DNA from 2 places in the Pseudomonas sp. TH37 genome. Region 2 is predicted to be linked to the other one. Evidence: riboswitches for the same ligand, from Rfam matches in the RefSeq annotation. Region 2 holds a riboswitch; the other holds the start of a gene.
The links. A riboswitch is a leader RNA that binds a small molecule or an ion and turns the genes downstream of it on or off. The one in region 2 is predicted to bind cobalamin.
Positions count from the first base shown of each region.

Region 1: another riboswitch for cobalamin. It lies ahead of cobO (cob(I)yrinic acid a,c-diamide adenosyltransferase); the one in region 2 lies ahead of JFU11_RS24925 (CbtB-domain containing protein).

Region 1 covers NZ_JAEKFD010000001.1:305,093-314,709, forward strand. Annotated here, with positions in the region: gene cobD (threonine-phosphate decarboxylase CobD) at 1-689, opposite strand, end outside; gene cbiB (adenosylcobinamide-phosphate synthase CbiB) at 682-1,590, opposite strand; gene bluB (5,6-dimethylbenzimidazole synthase) at 1,587-2,237, opposite strand; gene JFU11_RS01460 (cobyrinate a,c-diamide synthase) at 2,234-3,616, opposite strand; gene cobO (cob(I)yrinic acid a,c-diamide adenosyltransferase) at 3,613-4,224, opposite strand; cobalamin riboswitch at 4,305-4,549, opposite strand; gene JFU11_RS01470 (hypothetical protein) at 4,704-5,300, shown strand; gene JFU11_RS01475 (sorbosone dehydrogenase family protein) at 5,369-6,682, shown strand; gene JFU11_RS01480 (C40 family peptidase) at 6,785-7,321, opposite strand; gene JFU11_RS01485 (C40 family peptidase) at 7,487-8,137, opposite strand; gene hda (DnaA regulatory inactivator Hda) at 8,365-9,069, opposite strand; gene JFU11_RS01495 (AI-2E family transporter) at 9,298-9,617, opposite strand, start outside.
Region 2 covers NZ_JAEKFD010000012.1:94,942-104,558, forward strand. Annotated here, with positions in the region: gene cobN (cobaltochelatase subunit CobN) at 1-1,762, opposite strand, end outside; gene cobW (cobalamin biosynthesis protein CobW) at 1,766-2,827, opposite strand; cobalamin riboswitch at 2,928-3,142, opposite strand; cobalamin riboswitch at 3,331-3,559, shown strand; gene JFU11_RS24925 (CbtB-domain containing protein) at 3,680-3,886, shown strand; gene JFU11_RS24930 (CbtA family protein) at 3,898-4,605, shown strand; gene JFU11_RS24935 (cobalamin biosynthesis protein) at 4,602-5,015, shown strand; gene cobM (precorrin-4 C(11)-methyltransferase) at 5,098-5,844, shown strand; gene nfuA (Fe-S biogenesis protein NfuA) at 6,061-6,645, opposite strand; gene JFU11_RS24950 (fatty acid cis/trans isomerase) at 6,906-9,191, opposite strand; gene metH (methionine synthase) at 9,347-9,617, shown strand, end outside.

The DNA.
Region 1 (9,617 bases), on a different contig from region 2:
AGCACTCGGGTCGGACCGCTGACCGCCCAAGGCCCGACCTGTTCGGCCAGCAGTTTGAGCAACTTGCGCTCGGCCAATACAAAACCCAGCCGCACACCGGCCAGGCCGAAAAATTTGCCAAAGGAGCGCAGCACGATCAAGCAGATCTGATTGGTGAATGGCGCCAGACTCAAATGCGGGGTGTTGTCCATGAACGCCTCGTCCACCACCAGCCAGCCACCGCGCTGGGCCAGCCGCGAATGCCAATCCAGCAGGCGAGCCGGGGTCAGGCTCAACCCCGTGGGATTGTTCGGGTTGACCACCACCAGCACGTCGAGGCTGTCGAGAAAGAAATCGACTTCCGACTCCAGCACTTCACGCACGATGTAACCGTTGCGACGCCAGGCTTCGGCGTGTTCGGCGTAACACGGCGACAGCACGCCGACCTTGCCAGCCCGGCGCAAACGCGGCAGCAGCTGGATCGCCATTTGCGAACCGGCCACCGGCAACACTTGGGCCGCACCGTAATAGTCGCAGGCAGCCTGCTCCAGACCGTCATCGGTTTCCGGCAACCGCGCCCAGGCCCGCAGCGGGATGTCCGGGACCGGGAATGGCCAAGGTGCCAGGCCACTGGACAGGTCGAGCCAATCGGCTTCGGCAATACCGTATTCAAGCGCCGCCTTGCGCAAGCGACCACCGTGCTCAAGCATAGAACTCAGCCCCCACGCAGAGAATCAGCAGCCATAACCATACCCCGCGCTGGACCAATTGCCAGCCACGGTCGATGGAATCGGCATCCGCCGGCACGCCTTCGCCCAATTGCGGACGTTGATGCAGTTCACCGTGATAAATCGCCGCCCCACCCAACTCGACACCCAGCGCACCGGCACCGGCCGCCATCACCGGCCCGGCATTCGGGCTATCCCAGGTCGGGCCCTGGGTACGCCAGCACTTCAGCGCCAGTCGGGTTTTGCCCAGCAACGCGTAGGTCAACGCCACCAGGCGCGCGGGAATGTAGTTCAGAACATCATCGATCTTCGCTGCCGCCCAACCAAAACGTTCGAAGCGTTCGTTGCGATAACCCCACATCGCATCGAGAGTGTTGCTCAGACGATAGAGCACCACGCCGGGCGCACCCGCCACGGCAAACCAGAACAGCGCGGCGAACACTGCATCGCTGCCGTTCTCCAGCACCGACTCGGTGGCGGCGCGGGCAACTTCGGTTTCATCCAGTTCGCTGGTTTGACGGCTGACCAGATAACCAACACGTTTGCGCGCCTCGATCAGATCATCGCTGCGCAGGGCCTTGGCCACCGGCTCGACATGCTCGCCGAGACTGCGCATGCCAAGGGCGCAATAGAGCACGAGAATCTCGACGATCCAGCCAACGTAAGGCGTCCAGGAAAGTGCGGTGGCCAACAAGGTCAGCGGCACGACCGCCATCACCCAGGCCGTAACGCCATGACTGCGCCAGCCGCGGCCACCGTAGTTGAAACGTTGCTCGATGCGATCGGCAAAACGACCGAACGCCACCAGCGGATGCCAGCGTTTGGGTTCACCCAGCAGCGCATCCAGCGCGACCGCGGCGACACTCAACAACGCCACACTCATTGACTCACTCCCCAATAATTTTCATACAGCAACTCGCTGAGTGGACGCGCCTGCGCCCAGCCTTCGAGTACCAACATCGGCGCCGGATAGAATTCCTTGACCGGCCCCAGGCAAAGAACGGCCAAAGGCTTGGCCCCGCTCGGTAAACCCAGCAAGTCCGCCAGCGCTTGCGGCTCGAACAATGACACCCAGCCCATGCCCAAGCCTTCGGCGCGGGACGCGAGCCAAAGGTTCTGGATGGCGCAGGACAACGAGGCCATGTCCATTTCCGGCAATGTACGACGGCCGAAGATATGCCGCTCGCGATCGTCCATCAGCGCGGCGACCAGCACCTCGGCGCAGTCGTTGATGCCTTCGACCTTGAGCTTCATGAATTCGTCGGAGCGTTCGCCGAGGGCTTCGGCGGTGCGGATGCGTTCTTCTTCCACCAGCTGCTGAATCTTGCCGCGCAGTGCCCGGTCGCTGATGCGGATGAAACGCCAAGGCTGCATCAGGCCGACACTTGGCGCCTGATGCGCGGCCTCGAGCAGACGCCTCAGCAACTCAGGCTCGACGGTGCCTCCGCTGAAATGCCGCATGTCGCGGCGTTCGGCGATGGCTCGGTAAACAGCTGCGCGTTCGGCTTCGGAAAATGCGTTGTCCGTCATGGCCTCTTCGCGAGCAAGCCCGCTCCCACATTTGAAATGCGTTCCCCTGTGGGAGCGGGCTTGCTCGCGAAGGCGGCCTCAAGGTCAGGCACAAACAGCGCGGCAATCGCCGATGGATTGGACGGAAAATAAAAATGCACATAAGAGGCTGTCATCCGCCCCTCGCGATAAACCGCCTCCGCCCCTCGCCCGCCATTCGGGCTCAGCCCACGAGCAATTGGCTCAAGTTCAGTGCTGGTCAACGAGTGGTGATAGGTGTGCCCACGCAGCAAACCTTCCGGCAATTCGACCGCCTGCAAGGCCAACGCGGCAAGACGCTTCTGCATCACCGCATCACCGGCCAGCAAACCGACCAGTTCAGCGCGAGTGCCCTCGACATCGGTCAATGAGTCGAGCAAATACAGCATGCCGCCACACTCGGCGAGCAACGGTTTACCCGCCGCGTGATGAGCGCGGATCGCGGTCAGCATCGGCGTGTTTTGTGACAACGCCACATGGTGCAATTCAGGGTAACCGCCCGGCAGATAAAGACTGTCTGCCTCCGGTAACGCGGTGTCGCGGATCGGCGAGAAGAAAGACAATTCGGCGCCCATGGCCCGCAGCAGATCCAGGCTCGCGCCGTAGGTAAACGCAAAAGCTTCGTCCCGGGCTACGGCAATCCGTACACCGGCCAGCAACGGTTCGGCTGCGATCATTTCAGGCGCGGCGAATTCCACGGCCGGCGGTAGAGCCACATCGCAACTGCTGGCCAGTGACTCGGCCGCCGCATCGAGACGCAGGTCGAGATCATTCAGCTCGCTGGCCTGAACCAGACCGAGATGCCGACTCGGCAATTCGATCCCGGTCTCCCGGGACAACGCTCCGTACCAGCGCAAGCCTTCAGTCAGGCTGCCTTCGAGCAACTGCGCATGGCGTACAGTGCCGACCCGGTTGGCCAGTACACCGGCAAACGGCAAGTCCGGCTGATAGCGCGCAAGGCCCAGGGCCAGCGCACCAAACGTCTGCGCCATGGCGGTGCCGTCGATCACGCCGAGCACCGGCACACCGAAGTGCCGCGCCAGATCGGCGCTGGACGGCGTACCGTCGAACAGCCCCATGACGCCTTCGATGAGGATCAGATCGGCTTCGCCAGCGGCCTCCCACAATAGACGCCGACTTTCCTGCTCGCCGACCATCCACATGTCGAGTTGATAGACCGGTGCGCCGCTGGCGCGCTCGAGAATCATCGGGTCGAGAAAGTCCGGGCCGCATTTGAACACGCGAACCTTGCGCCCCTGATTGCGATGCAAACGGGCAAGCGCGGCGGTGACGGTGGTCTTGCCCTGACCGGAGGCCGGCGCGGCGATCAGTACCGCCGGGCAATGACGTGGTTGACTCACAACTCGACGCCTTTTTGCGCTTTGATTCCGGCCTGGAAGGCGTGCTTGATCATGCCCATTTCAGTGACGGTGTCGGCCAGCTCGATCATCTCCGGCTTGGCGCCACGACCGGTGACTACCACATGCTGCATCGGCGGACGGGCCTGCAAGTCGCTGAGCACCTGATCGAGATCGAGGTAGCCGTGCTTGAGGGCGATGTTCAACTCATCGAGCACCACGAGGCCAATGGCCGGATCACGCAGCAATTCGCGGGACACCGCCCAGGCGGCTTCGGCGGCGGCAATGTCACGCTGGCGATCCTGGGTTTCCCAAGTGAAGCCCTCGCCCATCACATGAAAACGCACCTGTTCCGGAAAGCGCCGGAAGAACAGCTCCTCGCCGGTGCTGGTGCGCCCCTTGATGAACTGCACCACGCCGCATTGCATGCCGTGGCCCATGGCCCGCGAAAGCATGCCGAACGCCGAGCTGCTCTTGCCCTTGCCGTTGCCGGAAAGCACCAGCAGCAAACCGCATTCATTCGGGGAGTTGGCGATGCGTTCGTCGATCACCGCTTTTTTGCGCAGCATGCGCGCCAGGTGGCGTTCGTCACGATCGGGGGTATCAGTCATGGGGGAGCTCTCCGTTGAGGCTGGATAACGGCGGGCAGGCACAAGAATAGACGGCAAGAAGCCTGGCATCGCCCACCGTGATGCCGTTGGATGAATCAGGCCGGTCTCCGGGCTCATGAGCGGCTTGCGCCTGACTGCGCGCCTTCCCATGTCGACAGTCGACACAGTGGCTAGGGCCAGGCCCTTGCACAGTCTTCACTCATTTACCGTTGCGGGGGCAGCGCCGGGATCATGACTCTTCGTCGCTTGAAGATAGTCACTCACCGGCTTCCCTGTTTCACTCTGTCGGCCACCGCCACAGAGCACCTGAAACAAGCCGCGAAGGTTAGAGGGTTGGGGGTGGAGCGTCAATTGAAGACAAAGCTCGGGCGAGCGATATACTGCCGCCGATCAAATTTCTGACACCCAACTTGCACCACACTGTCAGCAGTGATATCAAAGCGCCACAACCCAACATCACAATTACAAGGGTGAGCAACATGCAAGGCATGATCATCAGCAATCCGAAGCTGGAATTCCTGCGACCGGTGCTGGAACGCTGGTTTGACTGTATCGACCGCTACAACGCTGTACGCGGCGATAACGACACACCTTATTGGTACGACGAAAAAGCCAACCTCGGCCTGCTCTCCGCCGCAGCCTGGATGGCAGAAATGGTCACCTTGCAACAAACGCCGACGCGCAAGCAGAACGAAGAAGGCGAACGCAACGGCCGCGCCGATCTGTTTATCGCCACTCCCGAAGCCACCGCCGAACAACGCGCCTACCTTCAAGCCACTCAACGCTGGCCGCGGGTCAACAGCCTGAACCTGACTCAGGCGCTGCAGGACATCACCAGCGAGGCCAAGAGGATCAGCTACGCCAGCGACCTGAAACTCGGTTGCCTGTTCGTTGCGCCGCAAAAAGCTCAGCAGAGCGCTACACCGGAAGAACTCCAGGACATGCTCGACGACCTGCAAAAGGAACCCAGCTGCGCCGTGGCCTGGTATTTCCCGTACGCCTATCGCAAGTTGCGCAATGAAGCCGGCAACTACCATCCGGGCATCGCCGTGCTGCTCAAGGAAGCCCGCGGCTGACGGGTTGAACCATCGAACGTCTACGCTTCTCTATGATTACGTCAATGCATTCATAGGGAAGATCAGTAATGCGCAAACCCCAGCTCGTTTTCATCATCGCGCTCGCCGGAGGGCTCGCCGCCTGTGGTGAAACCTCCAGCCTGCAAGTCTCGGACGGCACAGGCCCCTCGCCCAAGCTGCCAGAACCGAATAAAACCCTGATCCCGACAGTGAACATCGCCCCGGCGATCGGCTGGCCTGAAGGCAAGAAACCTGTCGCCGCGACGGGGACTCAAGTGGCGGCGTTTGCCGAAGGCCTCGATCATCCGCGCTGGCTCTATGTGTTGCCCAACGGCGATGTGCTGGTGGCCGAAACCAACGCACCACCCAAACCCGATGATGGATCAGGCATTCGCGGCTGGGTCATGGGCAAAGTCATGGGCCGCGCCGGTGCTGGCGTCCCCAGCCCGAACCGCATCACTCTGCTGCGGGACAAGGACCACGACGGCGTCGCCGAAACCCGCACGGTGTTCCTGGAAAACCTCAACTCGCCCTTCGGCATGACCCTGGTCGGCAATGACCTGTACGTCGCCGACACTGATCGCCTGCTGCGTTTCCACTATGAAAACGGTGAGACGGCGATCAAGTCGCAGCCAATCAAGGTGGTCGATCTGCCGGGCGGCACGCTGAATCACCACTGGACCAAAAATGTCATCGCCAGCAAGGATGGCAGCAAGCTGTACGTCACCGTGGGCTCGAACAGCAACGTCGGTGAAAACGGCATGGATCAGGAGGAAGGCCGCGCGGCAATCTGGGAAGTGGATCGCGCCACCGGCAATCATCGGATCTTCGCCTCGGGGATTCGTAATCCAAACGGCCTGGCCTGGGAGCCTCAGAGCGGCACACTGTGGACCGCCGTCAACGAGCGCGACGAAATCGGCAGCGACTTGGTGCCGGACTACATCACATCCGTGAAGGACGGCGGGTTCTACGGTTGGCCTTACAGCTATTACGGCCAGCACGTCGACATTCGCGTCGAACCGCAAAAACCCGATCTGGTGGCCAAGGCCATTGCACCAGACTACGCGGTGGGGCCACATACCGCGTCACTGGGCCTGACGTTCGCCGAAGGCAGCAAACTGCCCGCGCCGTTCACTCAAGGCGCTTTCATCGGCCAACATGGTTCGTGGAACCGCAAGCCACACAGTGGCTACAAAGTGATTTTCGTGCCGTTCAGCGCCGGCAAACCGACCGGGCAGCCGGTGGATGTGCTCACTGGGTTCCTCAACGACGAGGAAAAAGCCATGGGCCGGCCGGTGGGCGTGGTGATCGATCAGCAGGGTGGCTTGCTGGTGGCGGATGATGTCGGGAACAAGGTGTGGCGCGTTTCCGCAGCTAAGTAAATGTCAAAAGATCGCAGCCTTCGGCAGCTCCTACAGGGTGTACGCCATCCAACGTAGGAGCTGCCGCAGGCTGCGATCTTTTCCGGCAGACGCCTACATCCGCTATGGATTATGTGCCAAGTGCTCGGGCTGCAAGACGCGCTTGGCGCTCAGATAGGCTTTCTGCCAGTAAGCCTTGGACAAGCTGTCCAGCTTGACCGTGCCGCCCGTGGCTGGCGCGTGGACGAAGCGGCCTTCGCCGACGTAGATCCCGGCGTGGCTGACCTGGGAGCCGCCATTGGTGGCGAAGAAAATCAGGTCACCGGTTTGCAGGCCTTCCTTACCGACATTGGGGGCCTGCATGCCGATCATCTCGCGGGTGGAGCGCGGCAAGGAAATGCCTGCGACATCGCGATACACATAACCGATCAGACCACTGCAATCGAATCCGGAATCCGGCGTGTTGCCACCCCAGCGATAAGGCGTTCCCACCAGGCCCAGCGCGCGAAACAGCACGTCTTCTGCCGCAGGAGAAAAGGCTTGGGAAGGACCGAAGACAATCGGAGCGCGGACCACCGGCGCTGGTGGCGGTGGGCGGCTGGCGCAGGCGCTGAGCAGCGCTGCGAAGAACATGAGTGCGAGGCGGGCCGACATCGTCATAAACAGAACATCCTGATCTGGCTGCGGCTTTTTCCACCGAGAAGGCAGAAAAGAAAACCGCCTGCGTAGAACGCAGGCGGTTTGCCATCAATATTAGATCAGGATTCTAGCGGCTACGCGGCAAACTTCAAGTAAGACTTTAAGTTCGCCTTACAAACTGTCCGCTTACTTGCGTGCCGTGACGATAGCCGGGGCCGCTGCCGGCGCCATCGCGAGTGCGCGCTTGGCTTCGATGAAGGTCTTGCTCCAGTAGCTGTCGCCCAGACTATCGATCCGGACACCACCGCTTTTGCGGCTGCTGGAGTGGATAAACTGGTTGTCACCCAGATAGATCCCGGCGTGACTGACACGACCGCGACGACCATTGGTGGCGAAAAACAGCAGGTCACCTGGCTTGAGGGCGCTGCGAGCAACCAAGGGAGCGTCAACGTTGATCATTTCGCGAGTGGAGCGCGGCAGGTTCATGCCGGCCTCTTCACGAAACAGATAACCGATGAAGCCGCTGCAGTCGAAACCAGCCTCGGAGGTGCCGCCGAAACGGTAACGGGTACCGATCAGGGACATGCCACGTTCGAGGATGCTGTCGGCCAGAACCGGAAGCTGGTACGACTTGCCGCCGGCGAAGTCTGCCAGTTCTTTATCGGTGGCTGTCTCTTCCTGGTAAAGAGTTTCCTGGAAAAGAACGGAAGACTGCGCGGTAACTGAATTCTTGACCTGCTGTTGTGGCGCTTGCTGGGACACTGGAGAGTGGGCAGCGCAACCGAACAACAGGGTAACGAGTGCGAGAGGCACGAGGGGTGCGAAGCGATTTAGCATGGGCACGACCGTGGCTGATAGTTTCTAAAGAAGCCGAGACTATGCCCGCTATCAACCTCATTTGCAAATTCAATCGATCTTTATGTGACTTATCGGTTTCTCGTTTACATCTAAGCGCTTAAGCCCATTTTGAACCTTTGCGCAGCCTGCCCTCTTGCAGGAAAGCGGATTTGTTGACGCCTGGAATATACCGAAACCCGTGTAAAACCTGGGCTTGATCAGTTTTTTCACCAACCAAGGGTTTCTTTCAGGAACGGGATTGTCAGCTTGCGCTGAGCTTGAAGGGAGGCCTGATCGAGGCGTTCAAGCAGCTCGAAAAGCGCACTCATGCTGCGGGTACCGCGGGTCAAAATAAAATGCCCGACCTCGTCGGTCAGGTGCAGGCCGCGACGGGATGCGCGTAACTGCAAGGCACGCAATTTGTCTTCGTCAGAGAGTGGGCGCATCTGGAAGATGAGTGCCAGTGTCAGCCGCGACTTGAGATCCGCCAGCTTCACCGGCAGTTCGCGCGGAGATGTCGAGGCGGCGATCAGCAGACGCCGGCCGCTGTCACGCAGACGATTGAACAGATGGAACAATGCCTCTTCCCAATCCGCCTTGCCGGCGACTGCCTGCAAATCGTCCAGGCAGACCAGTTCGTATTGTTCGAGGTTGTCGAGGATTTCGATGCCACGGTCCAACAACTCGGCCAACGGCAGGTACACCGCCGGCTCCCCCAGTTGTTCGAAGCGCAGACACGCCGCCTGCAATAAATGCGTGCGCCCTACCCCGTCCTTGCCCCAGAGGTAAATCAGGCTTTCCGTCCAGCCGGCGTCGGCTTCGCAGAGCCGCTCGACATAGCCGAGTGCAGCGGCATTGGCGCCTGGGTAGTAATTGATAAAGGTAGCGTCATCACGCAGACGCACACCTAGGGGCAGCTGAATCGGTTTCATGCTGACTGAACAGTTCCAAAGGAACCGTTAGTGGCCTCTGTGTAAAGTTTGCGAAGTTTATACCCGTGCGGCTGACCGCACAATGCGACAGACCATAAGCAAAATCAAAGGTTTGCGTTAATGCATTGGTTTTATGACAGATTCTTTGACGGCGCATATGACAGCCACGCGAGCGATACGGGCAAACCTGGCACGAAACCAGACTGCCCGCTACGAGCGATTAAAAACTTACAGCTCGGATTCGTCGACACCGCCGTAGATATCTGAATCCTTATACAAATCGTGTACGTGACGCACCAGGACCATGATCACCGCCGCCACCGGCAATGCCAGCAACACACCGGTAAAACCAAACAGCTCGCCGCCGGCCAGGATCGCGAAGATCACCGCCACCGGGTGCAGGCCGATCCGGTCGCCCACCAGCAATGGTGTCAGGACCATGCCCTCCAGCGCCTGACCGACCATGAACACCGCGACAATACCGATCATGGGATACAAATCGCCACCGAACTGGAACAGACCGGCAATCAATGCCGCACCAATCCCGA
Region 2 (9,617 bases):
TGACGATAAATGGATAGATGTTCGGCAGCGGTCCGAGCAATGCGTCCGGCCAGCAATTTTCCGACAGCCCGACGCCCTTGCCCGGTAGCCATTCGAGGTTGCCGTGTTTGCCGACGTGAATCACGCCGTGAGCGCCGTAGGTGTTGCGCAACCAGAAGTAGAAAGCGAGATAGCCGTGGGGCGGCACCAGGTCCGGGTCGTGATAGACAGCACTTGGATCGACTTGATAACCCCGGGCCGGTTGAATGCCGACGAAGGTCAGGCCGAAGCGCAGACCGGCAATCATCATTCGTCCGCCACGGAACATTGGATCGTTTTCGGGTGTGCCCCAACGTTCCAGTACGGCTTGGCGATTGGCCTCGGGCAGCGCGTTGAACATCAGGTTGTAGTCGTCCAGCCCGAGGCTTTGATGGCAGGGACGCTGGTCGAGGGTGTCGAGGTCGTTGCTGACGCCGCCGAGCAATTGCTGGATCAGCGCGGTACCGCTGTCCGGCAACTCGGCCGGCAGCGGATAACCTTCTTTATGAAGCGCACGCAGAATATTCAGCGCCGCGGCGGGAGTGTCGAGGCCGACACCATTGCCGATACGCCCATCGCGAGTCGGGTAGTTGGCGAGGATCAGGGCGATGCGTTTTTCGCCATTGGGCACTCGCGCCAGATCGATCCAGCGCCGCGCCAGTTCGGCGACAAAATCCATGCGCTCAGGTGCAGGCCGGTAGCAGACCACGTCGGATTGACTGCGCTCACTGCGCCAGGCCAGATCCTTGAAACTGATCGGCCGGCTGATGATCCGGCCGTCCAGTTCCGGCAGCGCGATGTGCATCGCCAGATCGCGAGGACCAAGGCCCTGCTCGCTGGCGCGCCAACCGGGTTCATTGTCCTGGGCGCAGATCGCCTGGATAACCGGGATATTGCGGCGAAACGGTCGCAAGTGCGGCGCTTCGGGACTGGACTGGGCGAAACCGGTGGTGTTGAGAATCACCCCCGCCTCGACTTCATCCAGCAAGTCCTCAACCACCGTCAGGCAGCCGGGCTCTTTCAGACTGGCCAGCGCAATCGGCAACGGATTCAACCCCGCCGCTTGCAAACGCTGGCAGAAAATATCGATGAAATCGGTGTTCGCCGCCTGCAAATGCGAGCGGTAAAACAGCACCGCCGCCACCGGCTGATCAGCTTGCCAGTCGGCTTGCCAATCCTTCAGTTCTGCGGGGCTTTTTTGCGGGTGGTAAATCGCGGTGCGTGGCAGGGTTTGCGGCTCGGACCATGGGTAGTCACGGCCCAGCCAGCGACTGGCGAGGCAGCGAAACAGGTCGAGCGCATTGGCCATGCCGCCCTGACGCAGGAAGTGCCAGAGCCGGTCGCGGTCTTGCGCGGTGACGGTGCTCAGGTCACTGAGTTCCGGGTCCGGGCGATCATCCCCCGGCACCAGAATCAGCTGCACGCCGCGCTCGGACAATTCCACCAGACGCTCGATGCCATAACGCCAATAGGCGATGCCGCCGTGCAGCGAGATCAGAATCACCTTGGCGTGGCGCAGCACTTCGTCGACGTAGAGATCGACCGAGGCGTGATTCTGCACCTGCATCGGGTTGGCCAGGCGCACGCTCGGGTAATCGTCGGGCAACTGTTGCGCCGCTTCGGCGAGCAACGCCAGGCTGGAATCGCCGCTGCACAGGATCACCAGCTCGGCGGGGGTTTGTCCAAGGTCGGCAATGTTGTCATCCGACACGAAACCGCCGGGCTGGGTCCTGAGCAGGTGCATGGTTTAAACGCTGAGCGCTGCGCGCAATTGCGCTTCGAGCGCAGCGGCGTCCAGGTCCTGACCGATTAACACCAGACGGGTGGTGCGCGCTTCTTCAGCGCCCCACTGACGGTCGAAGTGCTTGTCGAAGCGCGTGCCCACGCCCTGGATCAGCAGACGCATCGGCTTGTTCGGCACTGCTGCAAAACCTTTGACCCGAAGGATGCCGTGCTGGACCACCAATTGAGTCAGCGCATCCATCAGCAGGCTTTCGTCGGCTTGTGGCAGCTCGATCGAGATGGAATCAAACGCGTCATGGTCGTGGTCGTCTTCACCTTCATGGTGATGATCGTGATGGCTGTGACGGCTGTCGATGTGTTCTTCGGAACCGGCGCCCAGGCCGATCAGCACGTCCAATGGCAGACGACCGCTGCTGGCTTCGATGACTTTCACCGCTGGCGGCAGTTCTTCGGCGACTTCCAGGCGCACGCGGGCCAGGTCTTCAGCGCTGATCAGGTCGGCCTTGTTGAGGATCACCAGGTCGGCGCTGGCCAGTTGGTCGGCGAACAGCTCATGCAGCGGCGATTCGTGGTCCAGGTTCGGGTCGAGTTTGCGCTGGGCATCGACCTGATCCGGGAAGGCAGCGAAGGTGCCAGCAGCCACGGCCGGGCTGTCGACCACGGTGATCACCGCGTCAACCGTACAGGCGCTGCGGATTTCTGGCCACTGGAAGGCTTGAACCAAAGGTTTTGGCAGGGCCAGGCCCGAAGTTTCGATGAGGATGTGGTCGAGGTCGCCGCGACGAGCGACCAGTTCGCGCATCACCGGGAAGAATTCTTCCTGAACCGTGCAGCACAGGCAGCCGTTGGCCAGTTCGTAGACGCGACCGTTGGCTTCTTCTTCGGTGCAACCGATCGAGCACTGCTTGAGGATTTCGCCGTCGATGCCCAGCTCGCCAAACTCGTTGACGATCACCGCGATGCGACGGCCCTGGGCGTTGTCGAGCATGTGGCGCAGCAAGGTGGTTTTGCCCGAGCCGAGGAAGCCGGTAACGATGGTGACGGGGAGTTTGGCCAGTGTTTTCATCGGATGCCCTTTGGCAAGGTGGCGGGCATACGGGACGACAATCGCAGCGGCAGGTGCACGCGCGCAAGAGTTCCGCCACCGGATCACCCCGCCCGGTTGTAGTGAGAATCTGTGTCGAGGCAGGTCTCCTGGCTGACGGTGTGCCAATCGTTCGACTGGCGCTTGCTGCGCCTTCCCGCGAACCTGATGGATCAGGGTTTGCAGTGGCGTGGCAGCGAACATCACCGTTCACAGTTGCGGGGGCAGCCGCGGCATCGACCGCGTTCCCTTCTTAGCTTCGGCAGACGCCGAAGAACCTCGAAAGCGCAAGGCTACGCATCGTGTGGGGGCGGGTCAATGTTCATGCCGCGTTCTGTGGAGGCTGGGATGACGCCATCGCGGGCAAGCCCGCTCCCACAGTTGATCGCATTCCCTTGTGGGAGCGTGGCTTGCCCGCGATGCAGGCGACTGGGTTCCGAGTTGAGAACCCATGCCAATTGACGCCCAACCCCCGCCCATGCTCTCCTACACGCCTTGTTACGGGTGCCCTTCACAGGGTGAAACGGGAAACCGGTGAATCATGTGCTTTACTCTAAAGCCATGTCAGTCCGGTGCTGCCCCCGCAACGGTAAGCGAGTGAAGCGTCAGATCCACTGTGCCCGTCATACGGCATGGGAAGGTGATGCTTGCAGGTTTCGGCGCAAGCCCTGCCCCTCGCGAGCCCGGAGACCGGCCCGCAACACAAAGTGACTTTTACGTTCACTGAATAACAAACCCGCGGTGGGCGGGCGCTGTTCGAAATCTCTGCGTGCCCCGGCGTGCGGAGGTTTTCATGCGCTCTATTCACCCGCTGACAGACCAGAGGGAAGCGCCATGTCGATCATCAGCAGCACCGGCAGCAACACCGATAAAAAGATCACGATCAGCACCACCACTACCCTGAGCCAACGCCTGACCGCCGCTTTTTGTGCGTCGATCCTTGGCGCGTGCCTTGTGTATTTCGCCGGTTTCTCGCACATCGAAGCGGTGCATAACGCCGCGCACGATACCCGTCACAGTTCTGCCTTTCCGTGCCATTGAGACCTGCTGACATGATCAAGCGTATTGCGCAAACCGCAGGCTTCACAGGGCTGCTGGCCGCCCTGCTGTTGACCCTGCTGCAAAGTTTCTGGGTGGCCCCGCTGATTTTGCAGGCCGAGACCTACGAAAAATCCGAGCCAGCCGCTGTTGAAATTCACGAGCACGCCGCGGGTGCTGTCACCGCTCACACTCACGATGCCGAAGCCTGGGAGCCGGAAGACGGCTGGCAGCGCGTGCTGTCGACCACCGGCGGCAATCTGGTGGTAGCGGTCGGTTTCGCTTTGATGCTCGCGGGCCTCTACACCTTGCGCGCCCCACGCCGTACCTCTCAGGGCCTGCTCTGGGGTCTGGCCGGTTATGCGACATTCGTGCTGGCGCCCACCCTCGGCCTGCCACCTGAGCTGCCGGGCACCGCTGCTGCGGATCTGGCGCAACGGCAGATCTGGTGGATTGGCACTGCCGCATCCACTGCTGTAGGCATCGCGCTGATCGTGTTCAGCCGCCACTGGCTGATGAAGATCCTCGGCGTAGCGATTCTCGCCGTTCCGCACGTCATTGGCGCGCCACAACCGGAAGTGCATTCCATGCTGGCTCCGGAAGCCCTGGAAGCGCAGTTCAAAATCGCTTCGCAGCTGACCAACATGGCGTTCTGGCTGGCCCTGGGCCTGATCAGCGCCTGGTTGTTCCGCCGCAAAAGCGATGGCCAATACTCCGCATGACTGACGTCAGCGCAGCGCCGACCCTGGTGGTCGGCCTGGGCTGCCAGCGCGGCTGCCCCGTCAGCACGCTGCGGGCGCTGCTTGATCAGGCGTTACAGGCCCATCAAATCGAGCTTCGTGAGATCAAGGCCTTGGCCAGTATCGATCTCAAGCGCGAAGAGCCCGCCCTGATCGAACTGGCCGAACAACTGGCATTGCCGTTGATGTATTTCAGCAGCGAACAATTGGCCGGTTATGAACCGCAACTCAGCCACCACTCGGACATCGCGTTCGAACGCACCGGCTGTTACGGCGTAGCGGAAAGTGCCGCACTGGCATTGGCCGAACAGTTGGCTCAGGCACCGGCAAAGTTGCTGATTCCACGACAAAAATACGCCCAGGCCACCCTTGCATTGGCCAGCGCCGCGTAAAATCCCCGATAATCCCCGCCTTCGATCATGAGCAATCTTCATCTGAAGCGTGCCCATACCCTTTTTCTGACAGGAAACGACGATGACCGTCTACTTCATTGGCGCAGGCCCCGGCGACCCGGAACTGATCACCGTCAAAGGCCAGCGGCTAATTCGTAGCTGCCCGGTCATCATCTATGCAGGCTCCCTGGTGCCCGCCGCCGTGCTGGAGGGCCACCGGGCCGAACAGGTGGTCAACAGCGCCGAATTGCACCTGGAACAGATCATCGAGCTGATCAAGACCGCCCATGCCAACGGCCAGGACGTGGCCCGGGTGCATTCCGGCGATCCGAGCCTGTACGGCGCGATTGGCGAGCAGATTCGCTACTTGCGTGAACTCGAGATCCCTTTCGAAATCATTCCCGGCGTCACCGCCACCGCAGCCTGCGCAGCGCTTTTAGGTGCTGAACTGACCTTGCCGGACGTGTCACAAAGCGTGATTCTGACCCGCTACGCCGACAAGACCGCGATGCCGGCCGGTGAAGAGCTGGGCAGTCTGGCGCAGCATGGGGCGACCATGGCGATCCACTTGGGGGTCAATCATCTGGAGAAGATCCTCGTCGAATTGCTCCCGCACTACGGCGCCGATTGCCCGATAGCGGTGATTCATCGGGCAACCTGGCCGGATCAGGATTGGGTGGTGGGGACGCTGGCGGATATTGCCGGGAAGGTTGAAGCCAAGGGATTTCGCCGCACGGCGCTGATTCTGGTGGGCCGGGTGTTGGGCAGCGATCATTTCAGTGAATCGTCGTTGTATCGCGCGGGGCATGCGCATTTGTATCGCCCTTGAGCCACCCCCCCCTTGAGCCAACCACTCCCTGTGGCGAGGGGGCTTGCCCCCGTTCGGCTGCGCAGCAGTCGTAAACCAGACAACTCGGTGCATCGGAAAAATGTAGAGGGCCGCTTCGCGACCCAACGGGGGCAAGCCCCCTCGCCACAGGTTATCGATCACCCATAAAAAAACGGCGCTCACGGGCACCGTTTTTTCGTTTTTGCAGCGAACACCTTAGTAGTAGGCGTTTTCTTTCTGCGTGTGGTCGGTCACGTCACGAACGCCCTTGAGCTCAGGAATACGCTCGAGCAAGGTGCGCTCGATGCCTTCGCGCAGGGTGACGTCTGCCTGGCCGCAGCCCTGGCAGCCGCCGCCGAATTTCAACACGGCGATGCCGTCTTCGACCACATCGATCAGGCTGACCTGACCGCCGTGGCTGGCCAGCCCCGGGTTGATTTCGGTTTGCAGGTAGTAGTTGATGCGCTCGTTGACCGGGCTGTCGGCGTTGACCATCGGTACTTTGGCGTTTGGCGCCTTGATGGTCAGTTGGCCGCCCATACGGTCGGTGGCGTAGTCGACTACCGCATCGTCCAGGAATGCTTCGCTGAACGAGTCGATGTAAGCGGTGAAGCTTTTGAGCCCCAGCGCCGTGTCTTCAGGTTTTTCTTCCCCCGGCTTGCAGTAGGCAATGCAGGTTTCGGCGTACTGGGTGCCAGGCTGGGTGATAAAGACGCGGATGCCGATGCCCGGGGTGTTCTGCTTGGAGAGCAGATCAGCCAGGTAATCGTGGGCGGCGTCGGTAATGGTAATAGCGGTCATGGAAACTCCTCGCAGGCTTGGACGCAGTTTACGCCAATCATCGCGCCGGACAAAGTCCTAGTATTTTTGTCGGGAAAGATGCACTGATCACTGTGGGAGCGACCTGTGGCGAGGGGGCTTGCCCCCGTTGGGTTGCGAAGCAGCCCCAAAATTTCTGACATACCGAAGATCTTGTGAGTGCTGCGCACTCAAACGGGGGCAAGCCCCCTCGCCACAGGTCGCTCCCACACTGGGTCGCAGGCACTTCTAAATTCCGTGCATCAAAGATTCTCGTAGCGATTCATGTCCAGCACGCCCTCTTCCACCGGGTCGGTGTCGTGGATGTAGCGGCTCAGATCATGGAAATACTGCCAAAACTGCGGATGGCTGCGGCGAATGCCCCAGCGTTCGACGATTTTCTCGAAACTGGCAGCGTCCTTGGCATTTTCCATCGCATCGACGAACGCGGGCACTTGGCCGGCCGGGATGTTGAACATGAAGTTCGGGTAGCTGCTGAGCACACCCGGATAAATCGTCAACGTATCGAGCCCCGGCTGATAGCGCAGCGACTCACCGAGCAGGAACGCCACGTTGCTGTGGGCGCGGTTGCGCAGCAGGCTATAAACCTCGCGCTTGCCGCTTTGGGTCTCGATGCGCAACATCGTGGCTTCCGGCAACTGATCGATGACCTTCAGCCCCGCAGCCGGACGTGAAGTCAGGCGGCTCAAGGCCTGCTCGGCGTTCTGCAACGCCAGGTCGATGTTCGGCCGCGAGCAATAAGCGCCGTCGCAGCGGTTGATCGGGTCGGGCTTGGCATTGAGGTCGCCGTACCGGGCCAGCAATTGCAGGGCGAAATCGCGTTTCGGGTCCTTTTCGTCCAGCGTCAGCGCCGTTGGTTTGTCATTATCGATGTACTCATAATCCAGCCACATCTTGAACTTGCCGCCGTTCTGATACCAATCGTCGAGGTAGCCGTCCCGTGAGTCGGCCGGCATCAGACGCAGGAAATTCTGCTCGGCACCGTTGCGAATCAGGTCGAAGTACAACCGGGTCTGGGCTTGATGGGAAACGTTGCCGAACACATCGAAGTTGACCGCCAACTGGTAATACGTGCGCTCCAGCAACGGGTAATCGAACAGCCAAATGGTTTGCGGGACGTCACCGATCAGGCCTTTGTTCACCGAGGCGCTGTCGAAATGCCGGAAAATACTCAGCAAAGCGTTGTCATTGCCGGCCCACAGGGTCGACCAACTCGGTGCCGGCAGGTCGGCGTAGCTGTCGCGGCGCAAGGCTTCGTACTCGTTGCGTTTGTCGCGGTAGTCATGCCACAGGCTCAGGACACTGCCGACGTCATCGTTCTGCCCCGGCATCGCCAGCAACGGCGTGGCCTGGCCGCGATAATTCGGGTCGGTGATGTAAAGGTCATGCTCCGGGGCCTGGAACAGCGCCCAGAAGTTGTCGCGAATCACGTCGGTGGCGATCTGGCCGCGGCAGACAGGGCCACGAATAAATGTGCGCACGAAGTATTCGGCGTTATCGAGCATGAACTGGTAACGCGCCTGAGCCGGGATGCCCTCAAAGGTCGTGAACGGATTGGCCCGTCGCTCCGGCCCATAACCCGGTAGTGCGTTGACCTGCCAATTGCCGCTGTAAAACAGGCTTTTGATCCGCGCCATCTTCGCCGCGCTCAGCGGATAGGTGATGTGGGTCTTGTGCACGATCACGCCTTGCACCGGCCACAAACGGTAGTAGACCTGAGTGCCCGGATCGTCATTCGGGCGGCGAGTGTTAATCAGATCGATCGGCTGCCCCGTCGGCGTGCGCGAACGTACCCACTGAAAGAAATGCCCCGGCTCGCCGTCCTTGAAATAGATGTGCGCCAGGAACCAGTGCTCGAACAACCAGCGCCCGACCAGGCTCTCCCGGGCGCCCGGCGCGTTGAGCAGGTTTTCCCATTGCACCACCTGCAAGGCTTCCTTGGCGCTGGGCACCAGGCCCTGCTCATCAATTGGCGCGCCGGAGGCTAGCCAGCGTTGCAACGTCTGGTATTGCTGATCGGTCAGGCCGGTGACCGCCAACGGCATGCCTTCTTTAGGGTGGACGCTGGCGTAGCCGTCGAACTCCGCCGGCATGGCGCACATGTTTTCCCGGTTCAGGCCCAGGACGATGTCTTCCGGCAATTTGGCGTTAGGTTGCAACGGGGTTTTGTGGCCCAGTTCGAGCATCCGCGCCATCAGCGCCGCTTGGCTGCCTTGGGCGTCGAGCACCGAATAAAAGCCTTTTTGCTGCCAGGCACGTTTGCCAAAGGCGTCATAAAACAGCCGGGTCGGCGCTGCGGCCTGGCGGCGCTCACCGTCATAGACCGGCGCCTTCGTCGCGCCTCGGGCCACCCCTTCGCCACTGCCCAGATTGAGCTGACAGGCGGAATCGTAGCAGGCATGGCAGGCGACGCACTTTTCGGTGAAGATCGGTTGAATGTCGCGAACGTAGGAAATATCCGGACCTTGTGCAGCGGCGCCCCCGCTTAAAAACAGCATCAATAGGCTGGTGACGACGCGATACGACATATCCCTGGTCCTGATCATGAGAAAACGCCGCGATTCTACCGGTGTGGCCCGCGCACCAACATGAACGATATTCATGCAAAACCCGCACATGCTCCAAAAGCGCACAGGTTTGTTATTATCCCGCCCCTTCGTCATGGCCTTACCGAGTAGTCCAAATGTCCGATCGCAGCGTTCGCCTTCAAGCTCTCAAGCACGCCCTCAAAGAGCGCATCCTGATTCTCGATGGCGGCATGGGTACGATGATCCAGAGCTACAAGCTCGAGGAGCAGGATTACCGTGGCAAACGCTTCGCCGACTGGCCGAGCGATGTAAAAGGCAACAACGACCTGTTGGTGCTGACGCGCCCGGACGTGATTGGCGCTATTGAAAAAGCCTACCTGGATGCCGGCGCCGACATTCTGGAAACCAACACCTTCAACGCCACCC